Prosthecomicrobium sp. N25: one gene and its partner. The protein of the gene in region 1 interacts with the protein of each later gene in a pairwise test. Links are inferred from orthologs where the notes say so. Each region holds a gene or a part of one and is shown on either strand. Other genes may lie near its edges. The genes, in order: recA and dprA.

Evidence for each region.
Region 2: the proteins of recA (region 1) and dprA interact in binary tests that used the Bacillus subtilis proteins (3 or more experiments, as listed by UniProt). The link is inferred for Prosthecomicrobium sp. N25 from one-to-one orthologs.

What each region holds. Positions count from the first base shown.
Region 1 is NZ_JBBCAT010000004.1:31,858-34,991, forward strand. The notes cover bases 177-2,998. They hold recA (recombinase RecA), read left to right. Parts: upstream 177-958; coding sequence 959-2,038; downstream 2,039-2,998. Other genes in these bases: WBG79_RS22220 (pseudouridine-5'-phosphate glycosidase), read right to left, coding at 177-682; alaS (alanine--tRNA ligase), read left to right, coding at 2,221-2,998. In the rest of the region: more of WBG79_RS22220, read right to left, coding at 1-176; more of alaS, read left to right, coding at 2,999-3,134. UniProt on the Bacillus subtilis protein: Multifunctional protein involved in homologous recombination, DNA repair and competence.
Region 2 is NZ_JBBCAT010000001.1:2,420,260-2,423,414, forward strand. The notes cover bases 99-2,941. They hold dprA (DNA-processing protein DprA), read left to right. Parts: upstream 99-885; coding sequence 886-1,998; downstream 1,999-2,941. Other genes in these bases: plsY (glycerol-3-phosphate 1-O-acyltransferase PlsY), read left to right, coding at 130-726; WBG79_RS11020 (glutathione S-transferase family protein), read right to left, coding at 2,015-2,617; ruvX (Holliday junction resolvase RuvX), read right to left, coding at 2,662-2,941. Outside these bases: WBG79_RS11005 (dihydroorotase), read left to right, coding at 1-75; more of ruvX, read right to left, coding at 2,942-3,155. UniProt on the Bacillus subtilis protein: Protein that helps load RecA onto ssDNA during transformation. Binds cooperatively to circular ssDNA, is able to bridge different segments of DNA. Favors the loading of RecA onto SsbA- or SsbB-coated ssDNA and formation of RecA-DNA filaments.

The DNA of each region.
Region 1 (3,134 bases):
CGAGCAGGATCCCGCCGCCGATGCCGAGGGCGCGCCGGCTCGCGGCGAAGCGGGCGAAGTCCTCGGCCGTATCGATCCGGAGGGGGCAGGGCAGGCCCGAGGTGCGCGACCAGAAGGCCGGAAAGTCGTCGGTGCGCCAGCCTACGACCGGCACGCCGCGGGTTTCCAGGACCTCCAGGGTCTTGGGGAGGTCGAGGATGGCCTTGGCGCCGGCGGAGACCACCACGACCTCGGTCCGCGCCAGTTCCTCCAGGTCGGCCGATACGTCGAAGCTCGTCTCGGCGCCCCTGTGCACCCCCCCGATGCCGCCGGTCGCGAAGACCCGGATTCCGGCGCGCTGGGCTGCGATCATCGTGGCCGCGACCGTCGTGGCGCCGATCCGCCCCGTCGCGATCGCGAAGGCGAGGTCGGCGCGCGACAGCTTCAGGACGTCGCGGCTGCGCGCCAGTTGTTCCAGGGAGGCCGGGTCGAGCCCGACCCGCAGGCGGCCGCCCATGACCGCCACCGTCGCCGGCACCGCGCCGCCGGCCCGGACCGTCGCCTCGAGCTCGCGCGCGGCCTCGAGGTTCGCGGGCCAGGGGAGGCCATGGGCGATGATGGTCGATTCGAGGGCGACCACCGGACGGCCTTCGGCCAGCGCGGCGGCGACCTCCTCGGTCGGTTCGATCAGGTCGGCGTGCAAGGATCCTCGCGGGCAGGGAAGGCACGGATTTCCCCCAAGTATGATCGACGCGAGCGGGGCTGGCGAGGGCCTCCGCCGGGCCGCCGACAGGACCTCGACGATTCCTCCCGCGGCGACCCGGTCCGAGGGCTGGAGGACCGCCGGAACATAGCGCGTACGGAATTTGAATCGACGAGACAAGACAGCGACTTGACGAGGAGGACGGTATATGGAACAAAACCGGTACGCAAGCGGGATTTGTACGGCCGGCGAGCGCGTGACATAAGGAGCGGTCAGATGGCACAGGCGCAACTTCGCCTCGTGGACGGGGACGGCATGGACAAGAGCAAGGCTTTGGACGCGGCGCTGGCACAGATCGAGCGCAACTTCGGCAAGGGCTCGATCATGCGCCTCGGCCAGGGCAAGGTCGTGGAGATCGAGGTGGTCTCGACCGGCTCGATCGGGCTCGACATCGCGCTCGGCATCGGCGGGCTGCCGCGCGGGCGAATCATCGAGGTCTACGGGCCGGAATCGTCGGGCAAGACGACGCTCGCGCTGCATGTGGTCGCCGAGGCGCAGAAGAAGGGTGGGATCTGCGCCTTCGTGGACGCCGAGCACGCGCTCGACCCGATCTACGCCCGCAAGCTCGGCGTCAATCTCGACGATCTCCTGATCTCGCAGCCCGACGCGGGCGAGCAGGCGCTGGAGATCGCCGACACGCTGGTGCGGTCCGGAGCGGTCGACGTGCTGGTGATCGATTCGGTCGCCGCGCTGACGCCGAAGGCGGAGCTCGAGGGCGAGATGGGCGACAGCCTGCCCGGGCTCCAGGCACGGCTGATGAGCCAGGCCCTGCGCAAGCTCACCGGGTCGATCTCCAAGTCGCGCACCATGGTTATCTTCATCAACCAGATCCGCCAGAAGATCGGCGTGATGTTCGGCAACCCGGAGACGACGACGGGCGGCAACGCGCTGAAGTTCTACGCTTCGGTGCGCCTCGACATCCGCCGGATCGGCGCGATCAAGGACCGTGACGAGGTGGTCGGCAACCAGACCCGCGTGAAGGTGGTGAAGAACAAGATGGCTCCGCCCTTCAAGGAGGTCGAGTTCGACATCATGTACGGGGAGGGCATCTCCAAGGTCGGCGAGCTCGTGGACCTCGGCGTGAAGGCCGGGATCGTCGACAAGTCCGGATCCTGGTTCTCCTTCGAGAGCCAGCGCATCGGCCAGGGTCGCGAGAACGCCAAGACCTTCCTGAAGGAGAACAAGGACGTGTCGGCTCGCATCGAGACCGCGATCCGGCAGAACGCGGGCCTGATCGCCGACAAGATCCTGCCGACGGGCACCGCCGAGGACGAGGACGGCCCGGTCACGGACTGATCGAGGCGGGTCGTGGCGCGAGGGCCGGTGAGGGCCGCGGGCCCCCGGCGGTACCTGGGCCCTTCCCGGGAGAGAGGGCCGAGCCGCGACGCCGCGGCCGCCTCGCTTCTCGTGTGGACAGGCCGGGGAGCGGCGGCTAAAAGCTCGGACCCGTGTCAAGCATTCGAAAGGTCTGCGGTTCCATGAGCGGCGTCAACGAGATCAGGTCGACGTTCCTCGGCTATTTCGCGCGCGAGGGGCATGAGATCGTGCCGTCGAGCCCGCTGGTGCCGCGCAACGATCCGACCCTGATGTTCGCGAACTCGGGCATGGTCCAGTTCAAGAACCTGTTCACGGGCGTGGAGCGGCGGCCCTATGTGCGGGCCTCGACGGCCCAGAAGTGCGTGCGCGCCGGCGGCAAGCACAACGACCTCGACAACGTAGGCTACACCGCGCGGCATCACACCTTCTTCGAGATGCTGGGCAACTTCTCGTTCGGCGACTACTTCAAGGACCGGGCGATCGAACTCGCCTGGACCCTGGTCACGCGCGAGTTCGGGCTCGACAAGGAGCGCCTGACGGTCACGGTCTATTCCGAGGACGACGAGGCGCACGGGCTCTGGAAGAAGATCGCCGGGCTGCCCGACAGCCGCATCATCAGGATCTCCACCTCCGACAACTTCTGGCAAATGGGCGACACGGGCCCGTGCGGGCCCTGCTCGGAGATCTTCTACGACCATGGGGACCACATCTGGGGCGGGCCGCCGGGCTCGCCGGAGGCGGACGGGGACCGGTTCATCGAGATCTGGAACCTGGTCTTCATGCAGTTCGAGCAGTTCTCGGACGGTGCCCGGACCCTGCTTCCGAAGCCCTCGATCGACACCGGCATGGGTCTGGAACGTGTCGCGGCGGTCCTGCAGGGCGTCCACGACAACTACGACATCGACCTCTTCAAGGCGCTGATCCGCGCGTCGGTCGACCTGACCGGCGTTCCGGCCGAGGGGGACGCGCGGGCGAGCCACCGGGTCATAGCCGACCACCTCAGGGCGACGAGCTTCCTGATCGCCGACGGCGTGCTGCCCTCCAACGAGGGCCGGGGCTACGTGCTCCGCCGCAT
Region 2 (3,155 bases), on another replicon or contig:
GACGCCCGCTTCGAGGGCCGGGTCCTGCGCACCCTCGTTGCCGGCGAGACGGTGCACCGCTACCGTGACGCCTGATCCCCGCCGCATCACCGCCGCCGCCCGGCCCCGGCGCGGCGTCGAGGCCCGCCCATGATCCCCATCCTCGTCGCGCTCGCCTTCGGATACCTGATGGGCTCGGTGCCCTACGGCCTCGTCCTGACCCGCGCGGCCGGCCTCGGCGACATCCGCGCCATCGGCTCCGGCAACATCGGCGCCACCAACGTCCTGCGCACCGGCAACAAGAAGCTCGCCGCCGCCACCCTGCTGGCCGACGCGCTCAAGGGGACCGCCGCGGTCCTGATCGCCGGCGCCTGGAGCCGCGACGCCGCCATCGCGGCCGGCCTCGGCGCCTTCCTGGGCCATCTCTTCCCGGTCTGGCTCGGCTTCAAGGGCGGCAAGGGCGTGGCGACCTACATCGGCATCCTCCTGGGACTGCACTGGCCCGCCGTGCTGGTCTTCGCCGCCGTCTGGCTTCTCTGCGCCTGGACGACCCGCTACTCCTCCCTCTCGGCGCTGACCGCCGCCGTCGTGGTACCGCTCGCGACCTGGCTCCTCCCGGGCGTCGCCGCCGAGCCGCGCCTCGCGCTGGTCCTCGCCGCCATGACGGTCCTGGTCTTCGTCCGCCACAAGGCCAACATCGAGCGCCTCCTCGCCGGGACGGAATCGAGGATCGGCAAGAAGGGGTAGGGGCCTATACAACTAGAAGAATAGGAATGTGATTTTCCGGTTGTGCTCGGCCCGCCCCGATTCGACAATGCTCCGGTCCCGCCCGGAGCTCCTCCCGTGCCGCTCTTCCGTTCGACCCAGCGTTCGCCGGTTCCCGCCGAGGTTCGCCGCCCGCCCGGCGTGTTCCACATCCGCCTCTCCGCGGACCAGCACTTCGCCTGGCTGAAGCTCATCCGCACCGAGAATGTCGGGCCGGCGACCTTCATCGAGCTGATCAACCGCTACGGCTCCGCCGCCGCCGCCCTGGAGGCCCTGCCGGAGTTGGCACGCCGGGGCGGGCGCGACCGCATCAGGATTCCGCCCGACGACGAGATCCGCCGCGAGATCGAGGCCGGGGCACGGGCCGGCGCGCGGATGGTGGCGCTGGGCGAGGCCGGCTATCCGGCCTATCTGCGCGCCGTCGAGGGGCCGCCCCCGGTGGTCTGGGTCCGGGGCTCCCTGGACCTCCTGGCGAAGCCGCTCGTGGCCGTCGTCGGGTCGCGCAACGCCTCCCTCTCCGGACGCAAGCTCGCCGCCATGCTCTCCCGCGGGCTCGGGGCCGAGGGGCTGGGCGTCGTCTCCGGCCTCGCCCGCGGCATCGATGCGGCCGCCCACGAGGCGGCCTTGCCGACCGGCACGGTCGCGGTGCTGGCCGGCGGTCTCGACCGGGTCTATCCGCCCGAGAACGAGCCGCTCCTCGCGCGCATCGTCGGGGAGGGCGGCGCGGCCTTCTCGGAGATGCCTTTCGGCTGGGAGCCGCGCGCCCGCGACTTCCCCCGCCGCAACCGCCTCATCTCGGGCATGAGCCTGGCGGTCGTCGTGGTCGAGGCTGCGCGACGGTCCGGCTCCCTGCACACCGCCCGCTTCGCCGCCGAGCAGGGCCGGGACGTCTTCGCCGTCCCGGGCTCGCCGCTCGACCCGCGCGCCGAAGGCTGCAACGACCTGATCCGGAACGGGGCGACCCTCGTCGCCAATGCCGCCGACATCGTCGAAGGCCTCGCCCCGCAGATCGGCCGCGACCCGCCGGAGCCGAGCGCCTGGGAGCCCGAGGTCGACCCGCCGGACGACGCCGGCCCGCCCGAGGACCTGCGCGCCCGGATCCTGGAGGCGCTCGGGCCGACCCCCGTCGCCGTCGACGAACTGATCCGCGACGTCGGTGCCCGCCCGGGCCTGGTCCAGACGGTGCTCCTCGAACTTGCGCTCGCGGGCCGGCTGGCGCGCCATTCGGGCAACCGGGTCAGCCTGCTCCTGTGAGCCCGGCCGGGGCCCGTCAGGCCCCCGCGACGTTGATCGCCTGCGCCCGCTGGAAGGCCGGCCGGGCCCGGCAGCGCTCCAGATACGCCACCATGGCGGGCCGCTCGGGCAGGATCTTGAACTGCGCCATGCCGAAGTTGAGGTCCGACCCGATCGCGACGTCGGCGGCCGAGAAGTCCGCGCCGAGGAGCCAGGGCCGGGCCTGCGACGTTGCCTGCTCGAGCACGTCCACGACCCGGTCGAAGCTGCCCCATCCGGCCGTCGACGCGGGCATCTGGATGCCGGTGAACTTCTCGGTGATGGCCGCCTCGATGCAGCCGGCGGCGAAGAAGAGCCAGCGCAGGTAGTCGCCCCGGCGCGGGTCGCCGACCGGCGGCGCCAGCCGGGCCTCGGGGCAGCGCTCGGCCACATAGGCGTAGATGGCGCCCGATTCGGCCACCTTCACGTCCCCGTCGACCAGGGCCGGCACCTTCATCATGGGGTTGATGGCGCGGAACTCCTGCGTCGCCTGCTCGCCGTTGCGGATATCGACGAGGACGCGCTCGTAGGGCACGCCGGCCTCCTCGAGCAGCCAGAGTGCGCGCAGCGAGCGCGATTGCGGGGCCCAGTAGAGCTTCATCGGTCCGTCTCCGGTTAGGGGCTCATGGTGCCGCGGCGAATGCGTCAATCCCGGGGCCCTTGCAGCGGCCCGCGCTGCATGCGGTCGAGCGCGCCCTGCAGGATGAAGGCGGCCGCCATCTTGTCGACGAGCTCCGCCCGCCGGGCCCGGCTCGCATCGGCATCGAGCAGCGTGCGGGTGACCGCCGCAGTGGAGAGCCGCTCGTCCCAGTAGGCGACGGGGAGGGCGGTCCGGCCCGCGAGGTTGCGCACGAAGGCGCGTGTCGCCTGAGCCCGCGGGCCTTCCGATCCGTCCATGTTGAGCGGCAGCCCCATGACGATGCCGAGAACCTGGTGCTTCTCCGCGAGCTTGAGCAGCGCGTCCGCGTCCGCGCCGAACTTCGTCCGCCGGATCGTCTCCAGCGGCGACGCAATCCGGCGCCCGAGGTCGGACAGCGCCAGCCCGATCGTCTTCGTCCCGAGGTCGAGGCCCATGACGCGCCCGGACGGCGGCAGGGCGGCAAAGAGGGTGTCGAGGGGGAGGGCGGGGTCGCTGGCCA